2 regions of the Pseudoalteromonas sp. S3785 genome follow, and region 1 is predicted to be linked to the other one. Evidence: predicted binding sites of a transcription regulator. Region 1 holds the regulator's gene; the other holds the start of a gene.
What was found. The regulator FliA, encoded in region 1, starts transcription of late flagellar genes. The targets are predictions, from matches to a motif close to CTAAAGNTNNNNNNNNNNNNGCCGATA.
Positions count from the first base shown of each region.

Region 2: CWC17_RS02300 (DUF5610 domain-containing protein) is a predicted target of FliA. The motif match lies at 2,168-2,194, and genes of this name have one in related genera.

Region 1 is NZ_PNCT01000021.1:42,767-50,347, reverse strand. Features, by position in the region: gene CWC17_RS05825 (flagellar motor protein) at 1-140, opposite strand, end outside; gene CWC17_RS05820 (protein-glutamate methylesterase/protein-glutamine glutaminase) at 133-1,278, opposite strand; gene CWC17_RS05815 (chemotaxis protein CheA) at 1,329-3,542, opposite strand; gene CWC17_RS05810 (protein phosphatase CheZ) at 3,558-4,325, opposite strand; gene cheY (chemotaxis response regulator CheY) at 4,341-4,724, opposite strand; gene CWC17_RS05800 (RNA polymerase sigma factor FliA) at 4,766-5,476, opposite strand; gene CWC17_RS05795 (MinD/ParA family ATP-binding protein) at 5,503-6,363, opposite strand; gene flhF (flagellar biosynthesis GTPase FlhF) at 6,356-7,581, opposite strand, start outside.
Region 2 is NZ_PNCT01000006.1:17,892-25,472, reverse strand. Features, by position in the region: gene CWC17_RS02310 (RNA recognition motif domain-containing protein) at 1-173, shown strand, start outside; gene murI (glutamate racemase) at 136-933, opposite strand; gene CWC17_RS02300 (DUF5610 domain-containing protein) at 999-2,138, opposite strand; gene trmA (tRNA (uridine(54)-C5)-methyltransferase TrmA) at 2,304-3,401, shown strand; gene CWC17_RS02290 (2-thiouracil desulfurase family protein) at 3,412-3,864, opposite strand; gene CWC17_RS02285 (thiol:disulfide interchange protein DsbA/DsbL) at 3,923-4,561, opposite strand; gene CWC17_RS02280 (thiol:disulfide interchange protein DsbA/DsbL) at 4,580-5,203, opposite strand; gene CWC17_RS02275 (serine/threonine protein kinase) at 5,234-6,208, opposite strand; gene ccoG (cytochrome c oxidase accessory protein CcoG) at 6,256-7,581, opposite strand, start outside.

The DNA.
Region 1 (7,581 bases):
ACGGCGCCTAAGGTGCCGCCAAGCACAATAATAAGTGCAGGGCCGTTAAATAACGCAGTGACAACGCCGCCCTCTAAAGCATAACCAATCGCTATGGCGCCCAGGGCGATGACTAATCCTAAAACAGAAAGCTTATCCACAGCCTGTCTCTCTTTTGATTCTTGCTGCTACATCGTTAAGGGCTAAATGTTCTGAGGCAAGCCCTGCGTTTGCAATAGCTTGCGGCATACCGTATACAACACAGCTTTTTTCATCTTGCGCCCAAATTGTTGCGCCAGCTTGCTTAAGCATTCGAGCGCCATCGCGCCCATCGGCTCCCATGCCTGTTAAAACAATTGCAAGTGCATCTCCTTGATAGCTTTTAGCAACACTTGCAAACGTCACATCAACACTAGGTTTGTAGCTTATACGCTCACTGTTATCTTCAAACACACGCAGTGTTTTATTACCACTTCGCCCCTCAACCATCATTTGCTGCCCGCCTGGTGCTAAATAAGCTGTGCCAGCTTCTAGTCTGTCACCTTGTTGTGCTTCTTTTACACGTATTTTGCAAAGGCTATTTAATCGTGCCGCAAACGCAGGCGTAAAGGCTGCAGGCATGTGTTGAATTAACAAAATAGGGTGGGCAAAATTAGCAGGTAGCTGGGTTAATATAGTTTGTAAAGCAACAGGCCCCCCGGTTGAGGTGCCAATAGCTACTATTTGATAATGTTTACCACTAGCACGCGTGGGCATACTGGATGTAGCTGTTGCTTGCACTGGGGCGGCACGTTGAAAGCTTCTATCGGGTTGTTTTACTGATGAACTTGTTGTCGCTAGTTTGCTCGTTGGTGAACCAGCTGGCTTACTTGATGTTAACGGCCTTATTGGACGAGGTGCACGCCTACGACCAATTTCCTTCACTTTAGTTTGCAATAGCTTGATTGCATCTTCGTTATTTCTGGCAATGTCCTCAAACTTTTTCGGTAAAAAATCCATTGCGCCGGCATCAAGTGCATCTAACGTTGCTGTAGCACCATCGCGAGTTAAGGAAGAAAACATAAGTATTGGCGTGGGGTTGCTTGCCATAATTTCTTTCACAGCGCTAATACCGTCAAGCACAGGCATCTCTACATCCATGGTGATCATATCCGGACGTAACTGTTCTGTTTTGTCTACGGCTTCTCTACCATTAACAGCAAAACCTATCACTTCAATACCGCTATCTTGTTCAAGAATTTCGCTTACACGGCGGCGAAAAAAACTGGAATCGTCAACAACTAAAACTTTTACGGCCATTGCGCTCTCTTATTAATTTATGTGTAGGCATAAACATGTATGCCTACATTTTATCCTGCGTAATGCTTAAGCATGTTAGGTACATCTAAAATCAGTGCAATACCACCGTCAGATGTAATTGTTGCACCAGCCATTCCTGGCGTACCTTGTAATAACGCATCAAGAGGCTTAATAACAACTTCTTCTTGGCCAATTAATGAATCAACCACAAAGCCAACCTGCTGTGTACCTATTTGTACAATCACCACATGACCTTGTGCTTTTCGCTGAGAGCAATCAGCATCTTTAACTAGCCAATGCTCTAAATAGAAAAGGGGTATCGCTTTTTTACGAACAATAATTGTAAGCTGACCGTCTACCACATTGGTTTTTGTTAGATCTAAGTGGAATATTTCACTCACACCAGCAAGCGGTAACGCAAATGTTTGCTCACCAACAATCACCATAAGTGTAGGCAAAATAGCTAACGTTAAGGGGACTTTTATCTCTAAAATTGTACCTACGCCCAATTCAGACTGGATATTAACAGAGCCATTAAGCTGGGTGATTTTAGTTTTTACTACATCCATGCCTACACCACGACCAGAAATATCAGATATTTCTTCTTTGGTCGAAAAACCAGGCGCAAAAATTAGGTTATATGCTTCAGTGTCTGATAAACGACTTGCCTGATCATGGTCAATAACGCCTTTACTAATCGCTATTTTTTTCAGCTTTTCAGCGTCCATCCCTGCACCATCATCTTTAATGGTTAACAAAATATGGTCGCCTTCTTGTGAAGCCGATAAAGTAACATTACCTGTTCTAGGTTTACCCGCAGCCTCACGCGCTGCGGGCATTTCAATACCATGATCTACCGAGTTGCGCACTAAATGCACTAACGGATCGGCTAATGCCTCAACTAAGTTTTTGTCTAAGTCGGTTTCTTCACCTACAAGCTGTAAGTTAATTTCTTTATTTAAGCTGCGTGCTAAATCACGCACAACGCGAGGAAAACGACCAAATACCTTTTTGATGGGCTGCATTCGCGTTTGCATTACTGCACCTTGAATATCAGCGGTGACTACATCAAGATTTGATATCGCCTTGCCCATCGCTTCACTGTCTGTATTGGTCGCTAAACTGACTAGCCTATTTCGTACTAATACCAGCTCGCCAACCATATTCATTATTTGATCTAAACGCTTAGTATCAACACGTACCGTGGTTTCAGCAGGCGGAGGCGTCGCTTTTTTAGGAGTTGCGCTGCTTGCTGGCTTATCAACCATTTTAGGGGCCGGTGCTGCTTTTGCCGCAGGTGCTTGCTTAGCAACTGGTGCTGGCTCTGGTTTTGCTGGCGTTTGTGCGACAGGTGCTGCCTTAGGTGGCTGCGGTGCAGGTGTCTCAGCTTCTTTTGATTCTGGTGCTCCGCCTTTGCCATGCAGTTCATCAAGCAATGCTTCAAATTCATCATCACTGATTTCATCATCGCCAGTATCATTTGTAACAGACACTGGAGGTGGTGTAGTATCTTTAACTTCCGGCTCTTTGCTTGAGGTATTGCCAGCAACAGGGCCAAAACTACCCACACCGTGTAATTCATCCAACAAACTGTCAAACTCATCATCAGTAATGTCTGAACTTGGGTCTGGCTCTGCACTTGCACTTGGTTGCGATACCGGGCTTTGGCCTTTACCATGAAGCTCATCTAATAAGCTTTCAAATTCATCTTCTGTAATTTCATCAATCTGCGTGCTATCTGCTGAAGGGCTTGAACCTGCTACATCAAATAATTCATCAAATGCAAATGGGTCTTCTTCATCAGGTGCATTAACAGGTGCTGCGGGTTCTTGTTCAACAACTTCAGGCACTGTTTCTGTAAGCTCGTCATCCGAAGGCGGTTGACCAAGTTTATGAAGGGTTTCTAGTAATTGAGGATCTGCTGGGTCTGGCTGTTCGCGGTTTTGAATAGTAGCAAACATTTCGTTAATGGTATCTAGTGCTTGTAAAATCACATCCATCAATTCTGAATTAACGGTTCTAACCCCTTGGCGCAAGAGGTCAAATACATTTTCAGCACCATGACAAGCGTCTACAAGCTCAGTCATAGCTAAAAAGCCAGCTCCCCCTTTTACGGTATGAAAGCCCCTAAAAATAGCATTTAGTAACTCAGTATCTTCTGGGTTATTTTCTAGCTCAACTAACTGTTCAGATAAAAGCTCAAGGATTTCTCCAGCCTCTACAAGAAAGTCTTGTAAAATATCTTCATCGACTTCAAAGCTCATGCAGTTACTCTCCTCTTAGAAGCCCAAACTTGATAATAGGTCGTCGACCTCGTCTTGATCAGATACAACATCACTTCGCGACTCTTTATCAATAATAGGGCCTTCAGGACCTGCTAATGTTTGTGCGGCAACCAGTTCTTCTGTTTCTTGTTGTTCTTTACTTTCAACAGTACTGTCATCTTGTGCGGCAAATGCTGTTAAAAGGTGGATTAAACTTTCTTCTACTTCTCTAACTAATTCAATTACACGGCGGATAACCTGGCCGGTTAAATCTTGAAAATCCTGCGCCATGAGTACATTGGTCATTAAAGTCTGCAGCTCATCAGTTTTGTGATGAGAGCTATTCATAAACTTATCGATGCTGTGGCATAAAGTTTTAAACTCGCCCAGCTCAATTTCACGGTTCATAAGCCTATCCCAAGTAGGCTTAATCTGTGCAATTTCATCTGCTAGCTGCTGCGCAATAGGGAGGCTTGCTTCGACCGCATCCATTGTCTTATTAGCTGCATTTTCTGTCATTTCCATGACATAGTTTAAGCGCTTTTTCGCATCCGGAATTGCATCAGTAGTTAAATCGGTTAAACGCGTATCAAGTTCAAAGCTTTTAAGAGCTTCGTGCAACTGACGCGTTAACTTACCTACTTCGGCAAAAAGCTGCGATTGCTCTTGAGAGGCAGTATCTAAAATTAATTGGTCAGCTTTATCTTGCTCACCGTTTTCTAAAAAAACAACGAGCTGACGAGCTTGTTCTAAAGTAATTTGAGGCGCAGCTGGTGCTGACATAAGCCTCTCCTCTCATTAACCTAAGCGTTCAAACACTTTTTCTAATTTAGTTTTCAAAGTACCTGCAGTAAATGGCTTAACAATGTAACCATTAACACCTGCTTGCGCTGCCGCTATTATTTGTTCTTTTTTAGCTTCTGCTGTCACCATTAAAACCGGAATATGTTTTAATTTATCATCAGCTCGAATAGCTCGTAGCAAGTCAATACCCTGCATCCCTGGCATATTCCAATCGGTTACTACAAAGTCAAAAACCTGATTTTGCAACATAGGTAATGCTGTAGAGCCATCATCAGCTTCTTGAACATTCGTGAACCCTAGGTCACGCAACAGATTTTTTATAATACGTCTCATTGTAGAAAAATCATCAACAACAAGAATTTTCATGTTTTTATCCAAAACATCCTCCGGTGAGGTCTTAACCTATAATTTACTTACTACTAGTTTATCCAGTCATTGATTTTTGCTTTGAGCTTAATCATCGCCTGACCATGTATCTGACTTACACGCGATTCACTTACATCGAGTATATGCCCAATTTCTTTTAAATTCATTTCATCGTTGTAATACAAAGAAAGCACCATCGCATCACGCTCTGGTAAAGACTTTATCGCCTCTAACAATGAATTATTAAACCGTTCATTTTTAACATTATTAAATGGTTTGTCTAGCGCTAAATCTTGACCTGCAGGGCTAATAACATCTTCATCTACCCCAAGGTCATCTATACCTAGCACTTTACTGGAATTAACATCATTTAAAATATGATGGTATTCTTCTAGCGAAATATCAAGTTTTTCAGCTACTTCAGTATCTTTTGGCTCTCTATTTAAGCTATTTTCTAATTCTGTGATGGTTTCGGCGACTAATCTGCTTTTACGGTGCACCGAGCGAGGAGCCCAGTCACCCCTGCGCATTTCATCGAGCATAGCGCCGCGAATGCGAATACCCGCAAACGTTTCAAAGCTTGCTCCTTTACTGGCATCAAAGTTTTTTGAGGCCTCAATAAGGCCTATCATTCCTGATTGAATTAAATCATCGAGCTGAACGCTAGGAGGAAGACGAGCTATCAAATGACACGCCACTTTTTTGACAAGCGACGCATGCTTTTCAACAATCACATTTAAATTTTGTGTTGATTGATATCCCATAGCTCTTTTCACCGAAGTTGTCATAATCAGCCGTTTACTAGCTTCTCAATGAAAAATTCTAAATGCCCTGAAGGTTGATTAGGTATAGGCCACTTTACTGCTTTTGTCGCTAATGTTTTAAACGCGACTGCTGCTGGTGAGTTAGGGAAAAGATCGACAATGACTTTTTGCTTACGCGTAGATTTACGCATATTTTCATCATATGGGATGGTCGCAACAAGTTCCATTGACACATCTAAAAAACGGTCAGTTACTTTTGACAGCTTGGCAAAAAGTTCTTGTCCCTCACGCATGCTGCGCACCATGTTAGCAACAATCTTAAATTTATAAACGCCATGCTCGCGGCTAAGTACTTTAATAAGCGCGTAAGCATCAGTAATAGAGGTCGGCTCGTCGCACACAACAACCATTACATCTTGGGCTGCACGAGAAAAGCTCAGCACCATGTCAGAAATACCGGCGGCGGTATCTACAATTAAAATATCAAATTCTGTATTAAGCTCACTAAAGGCACGAATTAAGCCCGCATGCTCAGAAGGGGTTAGCTCCACCATACTTTGCGAGCCGGATGTAGCAGGCACTATTTTAATGCCGCCTGGGCCTTCAACTAAAATCTCATCAAGTTCGCACTCACCCGAAAGGACATGAGATAAGTTTTTTTCAACACGTAGTCCTAGCATTACATCACAATTAGCTAGGCCTAAATCGGCATCTAATACTAATACACGATTACCCTGCTGTCCTAAAGCAATCGCAGTATTTAATGAGACGTTGGTTTTACCCACCCCGCCTTTACCGCCGGTGACAGCGATAACTTTTACGCCGTTGTTATTGTTTTGACTCATTTTGCGCAGGCCGCTTGCTTGATCTAATACTGTGTTAATCATACATCCCTACTGTGCTTGGCGCCACCGCTTGGTGCCTTGAATGTTGTGCTTTTGCTCTTTTTAAATACAATTGCTCAGCTTTTTTTACTAGTTTTTCAGCATTTGCAACGCGAATATCTTCTGGTACACGCTGACCATTAGTAAGATACCCTATCGGAAGACGATTTTGAATCGCTATACTAATAATCTCACCTAAACTTAATGATTCATCTAACTTAGTGAAAATACAACCGCTTAGCTGAACCTTTTTAAAATGTCTCACCGTTTCTTGTAGAACATTTATTTGTGCAGTAGCACTTAATACTAAATAACTACGTATATCTACTCGTTGGTTACGCATTAAGGTGTTTAGCTGTTCAGTTAAGCGTAAATCACGTTGACTCATACCCGCTGTATCAATTAATACTAGACGCTTATTACGTAAATGATATAAAACTTCAGCTAATTCATTGGCATCTTTTACTTGTTTAACACCACAACCAATAATACGGCCATACGTAGCAAGCTGCTCATAAGCACCTATTCTGTAAGTATCTGTCGTTATAAGGGCGACTTTGTCGGCGCCATATTTTTGTGCCCCTAATGCTGCAAGTTTAGCAACTGTGGTTGTTTTACCTACACCAGTAGGCCCTACAAGTGCGTACACACCACCTTGGCGAAGAATTTCATTATTGGTGGTCTGCATTTGATCTTCAACCATTTGTAATAATGCCTTCCAACCTTGCTGGCGCGATACGTCATCAGGAATAAAACACGCCATTTGCTCTGCAACGTCTTTATCTATCCCCATGGCAACTAACCGATCAATCATGCATGCACGTGTTGGGTCGCGACGCGCCATATCTTGCTGCATTAAACCCGATACTTGGTGCTCTAGTAACTGGCGAATTGCGTTCATTTCATCACGCATTGCGCTCATTTGAGCGCTTTCGTTATTATTAGCTTGGCTACGCGGTGCAACCGGCGTATCTAGCTCGTCAAAATCTTGATCTAGGTCATCAAAGCCTAAGCTGTCAGCTTGGGTTTGCATGCGTTTTGGCGCTTCATTTTCGCGTGCAAACATATTTGTAGTACGTGGCTGTGCAGGCTCTTGATAATGCTCAGATGTATCAATACCTGATTGCGAAAACATAGAAGCAAGCTCAGGAGAGCGAGGACGCGGCGACTGACGCTCCAATAATGCTTGTAAGCTATCGGCGACTGCCGCTTGTGGCTCAG
Region 2 (7,581 bases), on a different contig from region 1:
GCAAACGTCGTGGCTTTGGTTTTGTTGAAATGGCGCAGGCAGATGCAGACAATGCAATTGCTAAGTTAAACGATAGTGAGTTTCAACAGCGTACTTTAAAAGTGCGTGAGGCGAAACAAAAACAAGAAGATGATTCTAGCTCTTTACGCACTGGGACGGATCAATCAGTGTAACGTGCTTTATAGCTAGCTTATTACTCAAAACATTAGCCGTTGCATAATATTGCAGCGGCTTTTTTTTGTCTGTAAATTTATTTCCAAAGTTATGCTGATCTAATAGATAGTTTACTCTGCTGGCAATGGCCGCGCCTGAATCGAGTAATTGCACTGAGTTATTAAAGTGCGCTTGTAGAGCGTTGCTAAGGATTGGAAAATGTGTGCAACCTAGTACAAGTACATCAATATCTGAGTTAATGCGCAAACGCGTAAGCTCTTTATGTAGTTTGAATGTATCTAGTTTTTGAGAAAAAAATAGCTGCTCTGCCAATGCCACCAACTCAACACTGCTATATAAACTCACTGTTACCTTACTGGCATGCTCTTTTATTAGTGTATGAGTATAGTGGCTTGCCACTGTGGCAGGGGTTGCTAATAAGCCGATGTGCTTTGTGCGGGTTTCTTCAGCAGCAGGTTTTATTGCCGGCACTACGCCGACTATAGGTATTGATGTAATTTTGCGTACTTCACTTAAGGCTGATGTAGAAGCTGTATTGCAAGCTATAACAATAAGATCGACACCAAGCGCATTTTGCTCAATAAAATAAATGAGTGAGCATAAGCGGCCTATAATAGTTTGCTGAGTTTGCGCGCCATAAGGGAGTAATGCATTATCCATAAAGTAGCTGTACTGTGCATTTGGAATACGCTTTTGAATATGCTCAAGCACAGTGGTGCCACCTATACCTGAATCAAATACCATTATGTGGGCTGACAAACTTTGGTTCCTACTGTTTACTAAGAACGGCAGTTTGCCATGAGGTTTTTATAAAAGAAAGCAGTTTAGCTTTGCTCAGACTTTAGTGCGTCGAGTGACTCGCCCGCTGAATTCAATTGGTTTAGGTTTTCAAACATTGCTTGGGTGTAATCAACGAGCTGATCGACCGCTGCTTGATCTCGGTTTAGCCACTCTATAATACCGGCAAGCTGATCTTGTAGGCCTAGTTGCGATGCTTTATTAAATGCATTTTTTAGATCGTCATTAAAAGGTGCGATCGCATCGGCTACCTCTTTTGTTGGGTTTGGCTGATATTGCTCATAACTTTTAACGGTAGCAACTGTTTTTGTTTGGCGAAGATCCATTGAAAATGCAACAAGTTGCTCACTGCCTAAGCTCAGCTCTTGTGCTTTTTCAAACGCTTCATCTAAGTCACCACTAAAGAATGTTTTACTTACACCTTGTAGCTCTTCCATCATGGCATTAATAGCATTTTGCTCTTGTTCGTTTAAATCACCATTAACTGACATTGAAAAAGACAGCTCACGAGATTGCGACGATGAACTGGCAAACGATTCGCTGTTATTACTTTGCTGATACCCGCTCGCTGTTTGCGACTCATATGCATCAGCAAAGCTAATACTGACTTCATCACCTTCGGCTGTTGTAAACTTATACTCGGCGTTACTGCTCATACTTACATATTGTGCTTGGCTTACGCTTACACTGGCCGGTTGTGGATTAAATAGAGTTTGCTCAAACTCATCAAGCCCCTCAAAAATGCCTTCTTTTGACTTATCGATGCCCTCTTGCATTTCTTCGTTAAATACACCGGTGCCTTTTAGTTCATCAACCGCTTCGTCTATACCGGTTTGAACTCCAGTGCGCGCATCGTCTAACATATTTTTTAATTTATCGTCATCGGCTCCATTGGCTTTGGCTTTATTAACTGCGCCCGAGACAAAGTCGAGTACATTTTTTACTATTTCATCAAAATCGAATAAAGGTTTATCGGCTTGTTTTTGCTCAACAGGTAAACCTAGCTGCTCTGCCATTTTGTCGCCAAGCACTTTTGCAGCAAGTTCTCTGCCTCGCTGTAATGAACTTTCTTGCGGAGATTGGATTGTTGGCTGCTGTAGCGCCTCTTTATTATTGAATTTGTTTACGTTGTTGTTTGGCGTATAGCCATAATTACCGATTTTCATGATCCACCTCCGTTACAAACTTAGCTTATTATCGGCTAATAGTGATAAAACTAAAGTGTATGTTTAAAAAAACAGCAACTTTATTATCAGCAAAACTAGACAAATACTGCTCGCTCCCTACAATAGCGCCGATAAATAGATCTCATAGATAAGGTAGTAGCATTAATGGCAGTGATTAAAATAGATACCACACAGTACGATACGCAGCTAACTGAGAAAGAGCAGCGTATTACGTCGCAATTTAAGCGATTTGGTGTGCAAGCGTTAGAGGTGTTTAGCTCTGAGCCAATTAACTACCGCCAACGTGCTGAATTTAGAGTATGGCACGATGGGGATGATCTATTTCATATTATGTTTGATCAGGCCACGAAAGAAAAAATTCGCGTCGACACCTTTGACCCTGCAGCGCCATTAGTTGGTGAAGTTATGCAGGTGATGATTGATAATTTAAAGTCATGTGAAGTATTACGTCGTAAGCTGTTTCAAATCGATTACTTATCGTCATTAAGTGGCGAAATTTTAGTAAGCTTGCTTTATCACAAACCACTCGATGATCAGTGGCTAACTGAAATAAAAGCCCTGAAAGAAAAACTGAGCAGTAAGTACAATATTGACTTTATCGGTCGTGCGCGCAAACAAAAAGAAGTACTAGGCAATGATTTTGTTACTGAGCGTTTAACCGTAAACGGCCAGGAGCTTATTTATCAACAAGTAGAAAATAGCTTTACGCAACCTAACGCTAAAGTGAATATAAAAATGCTGGAGTGGGCACAAGACTTATGTAAACCACTTAGAAATGACCTACTGGAGCTTTACTGTGGTAATGGTAATTTCTCTATCGCATTAGCGGGTTCATTTAATCGCGTATTAGCTACTGAAATATCTAAGTCTTCTGTGCATTCAGCGCAATACAACATTGCTAAAAATAAAGTAGATAACTTAGATATAATTCGCATGTCGAGTGAAGAGTTTACCCAGGCAATGAATGGTGAACGTACCTTTTCGCGTTTAGAGGGGATAGATTTAAAAAGTTACGATTGCCAAACTATTTTAGTCGACCCTCCACGTGCAGGTATGGATACCCTTACATGTGACTTAGTGGCCAACTACGAGAACATTATTTATATATCGTGCAACCCAGACACACTTGAGCGCGATTTAGATCATTTAACCCGCACTCATCATGTTAAGCGCTTTGCGATATTTGATCAGTTCCCTTATACGCATCACATAGAATCGGGTGTTTTCTTACAAAGAAAATAGTGAGTTAATATTATAATGCCAGCACCTTTATAAGTGCTGGTATTTGATTTTCACTAAACACTTCAATTTGATGCTCCATCAGCAACTTAGCAGTCATACCCATGCCCTGTACTTTTACCCCACTATGGCTACCATCATAAATTGTATTTCTACCACACGAAGGGCTCGACTCTTTAAGTAAAGCAAAACGAATTGCATGCTCATTACATAAGTCTAGGGCTTTAGCTGCACCTGATTTAAATTCTTTAGTTACATCCTCATAAGTGCTCGTTACTACTCTGCCTTGTTTTATCTCTGCTGATGCTCTAGGGGTTGGCAATCCACCAGCCACCTCAGGACAAAACATAACTAACCTATTTTCTTTACGCCATACATTAATTTGCGGGTGTAATAATGCTTGGCTTTTACCATCGTATCGAACAGGTAAGCCAAATAAACAACTCGATATTAATATTTTTTCCATTACTATATCCCTATAAACAAAAAAGCTCCTTACGGAGCTTTTTTGGTTTTAGCAAATCTTACTTGTTCGCTAAATAGTTAATTAATTTACTAATATCTTCTGGCGCAGTAATACCAGACTCACGGCCTAGGTTTAATTTGTATTTACCATTTACGATAAAGGTTGGTACGCCACGTAGCGCGCCTTTTTCTTTAAAGTAATTTTGGTCACGCTTCATTTTAGAGCTTAATGTACGTACCGAAAAACTTTTGTATAGTTTATCAAACTTATCGCCATCAACGCCCTGCGCTACAAACACATCTTTTACATCTGCAAGCTCGTTAAATTTAGCGCGCTTAGTGTGGATATGATTAAAAATAGCCGCAACAATTTTATCTTTTTGTGGAAGTACTTCCGCGGTGGCTAACGCTTGGCTCATCATTTGTTGGTTTTCTGGATCGCGAACACCGACAAAATCAACATGGCTCTTTTTAAATTTAACGTCTTTGTCTAGCTTTGGCTTAAACTCACCAATTAATGCTTCCATGTTATTACAAGCAGGGCAATAAAATGAGAAAAACTCTTTTACCTCTGGCTTTTTAGTGGCGCGCTCTGCAACCACATCGTAATGCACGCCTTCTTCATAAGTGGCAGCTACACTGCTAGCAGCCATAGGCAGTAGTAATGCAAGTAAACCTGCTTTAACTAATTTGATCATTGTTATTGTTCTCCGAGATTAAAGTGTCAATAAAAACGCAACTAACTCATTCAGTTCTTGCTGGTTATTAATGGTGTTAATGTTTATTTTATATTTATCGTTTACGATAAAGGTAGGCACACCAGTTAGCGCACCTAGTTTTGAATATTTATTTTGTTTGTCTTGCATTGCGCGCTCAGCTGAAATAATTGGCATGCTGGCAATGTCTTGATCAAACGTTGCACTATCGATACCGTTAACTTCAAGTAATTTTTTAACGTCTTTCATTTGCGTTAAAGGTGCGCGCTGTACATGAATACTTTTAAAAATTTGGTCGCTGATACTTTGTGCTTGACCGTGCTTTTTAGCGATTAAGTAGGCGTAGCTTAAGTTGCTTTGTGCCTGTGGTGATACGCCACCTAAAAAATTAACGTGGTTTTTTATAAATTCAGTGCCCGCAGGTAGGCTTTTTTCAATTGCCTTTGCAACAGGCTCAAATTTAAAACAATGCGGACAGTAAAACGAGAAAAATTCGGTTACTTGCGGCTCTGCGCTTTTTTCTACATCAATAACAGTATATTGGTTATCGGCTTCAAACTGTGCAGCAAAGGCTGCAAATGGTAAGCATAAAAGTAATAGGCTCAGTTTCAATTTTTTAAGCATTGGTATCTCGTGTACTTTTTAAATAAAATTTTATGGCAATAACTTCAGCGGGGCTTCTTGCAATGCGGCAAGTTGCTCTTTGAGCGCTAAAATTTGTTGCTCCCAGTATTTGTCTTCAGCAAACCATGAAAAGTTCCGTACGAACGCCGGATCACTCCATCGTTTAGCCACCCAACCCATATAGTGAATAATACGCATTGCACGAAGCGGTTCAATTAATTTGAGTTGAGCGTGGTCAAAATCACAAAACTCTTCATACGCATTTACAAGGGTGTCTAACTGTAACAGCTGTGTTTGACGATCGCCACTGAGCATCATCCATAAATCTTGAATGGCCGGCCCTTGGCGAGCGTCATCTAAATCAACAAACATAAGTGCTTCGCCTGCCCATAAAATATTACCTGCGTGGCAATCACCATGTAAGCGTATCGTTTGCACATTTTTATACTGAGCTTGCGCTTGCTCAATAACCAAGTCCAATATGGTGTAAAAAGCCGTGCTGATCCCCATAGGTACCAAATTACTTTTTTGCAGATGAACTTTAGCTGTATGCAAATATTCTTCGCAGCTAAACGTGGGTCTGTGCTCAAATGCTTTGCTTTTAGCTACTTGATGCATACGCCCAATTAAACGACCCATTACATCAAGCTGATCTAAGTTATCCACCTCAAACTGCCGCCCGCCTACACTTGGAAATAACACAAATACATAACCTTTGTGCTCAAATAAGCTTTCTCCGTTGTGCTTAATGGGTGCAACAACGGGTACTTCAGCCTCGGCAAGCTCGTATGCAAAGTCATGCTCTTCTTGTATTTGCGCTTTGCTCCAGCGCTCAGGTCGGTAAAACTTAACAACGTAGCGCAGGCCATCTTCCGCCTTAAATTGGTAGACTCTGTTTTCGTAGCTATTAAGTGCTAATAAACCTGACTCTGCATATACACCAACGCTTTCTATCGCATCGAGAATTAAGTCGGGCGTTAAATCTTCAAAACTAAATTTACTCATGGGCTTCTTAATGTAAAAAGCGGGTTACCCCGCTTTTGTTAGTGTGTTTATCGCGCTTTAAAAAAATTACTCGGTTGCGATATGCTTTCATCGGGGTCATTAACCGGTGAAAGTACAAAGTTAAACTCCGTCATTGGCGCTTTTAAATCATACGGGTCCATCACAAGTGACAGTGGCACATTATGCGATTGCCCTGCTTGCACTGTAAATGTTTGTTTGCCAATGTACTTAAAGTTTTCAAGGCCTTGAACATCAATATTAAAGGTTTGCTCGTACTGCGCCTTGTTGATTACTTTTAATGTATAGGTGTTTTCTACCAAGCCATTAAAGTCAACACGATACAGTTGGTTACGGTCTCGTATTATGTCAAAGTCCATAGGCTTTCTAAATGCAATGTTAGCCACCAGCGCACTGGTAAGCACCACCAGAATGACCGTGTAACCTATGATTTTAGCTCGCAGTGGGTTGGTTTTATTTTCAGGTGTTTCGAGATTACGCTCTGTAGTATAAGAAATAAGACCACGCGGATAATTCATTTTATCCATTACACCATCGCAGGCATCAATACATGCACCACAGTTAATACACTCGGCTTGCAAACCATTACGAATATCTATCCCTGTAGGGCACACCTGCACACATAAGTTACAGTCTATACAGTCGCCCATTTCTAAATCTTCGTGGGCAATTTTACGCGAACGTGGGCCTCGGCTTTCGCCGCGTTTTTCATCGTACGTTACGGTGTAAGTGTCTTTATCAAACATAGCCGATTGAAAACGCGAATAGGGGCAAATGTGTAAACACATAATTTCACGCATCCACCCTGCGTTAGCGTAGGTACACGCGGCAAAGAAAACAATACTTACCAGCGCGTAGCCACCTACATTAAAAGTAACAAAGTCAGGGAGTAATTCACGGATAGGCGTAAAGTATCCGACAAACGAAATCGCCGTATATAAGGCAAATAAAACCCAACTGGTGTGCTTTGATGTTTTTCGCCAAAACTTATCAAAGTCCATCGGGCGTTGATCTAGCTTTTTACGCTGATTCGCTGTGCCTTCAAACTTTTCTTCAAACCAAATAAATATAAAGGTCCATACCGTTTGCGGGCAGGTATAGCCACACCATACTCTTCCATAAAAGGTAGTAACCAAAAAGAGTGCAAACGCGGCCAACATAAATATAAAGGCTAATATAGTGAAATCTTGCGGCCACAGCGTTAGCCCAAAAATATTGTACTTTTGACCTACTAAATCAAATAAAACAGCTTGCTGGCCATTAAAATTTATCCAAGGCAAAAGCATAAAAGCAAGCATGCCTAATAAACCTATACGCTGTCTAAGTAACTGATGAAGCCCTTTTACTGCGCGAAC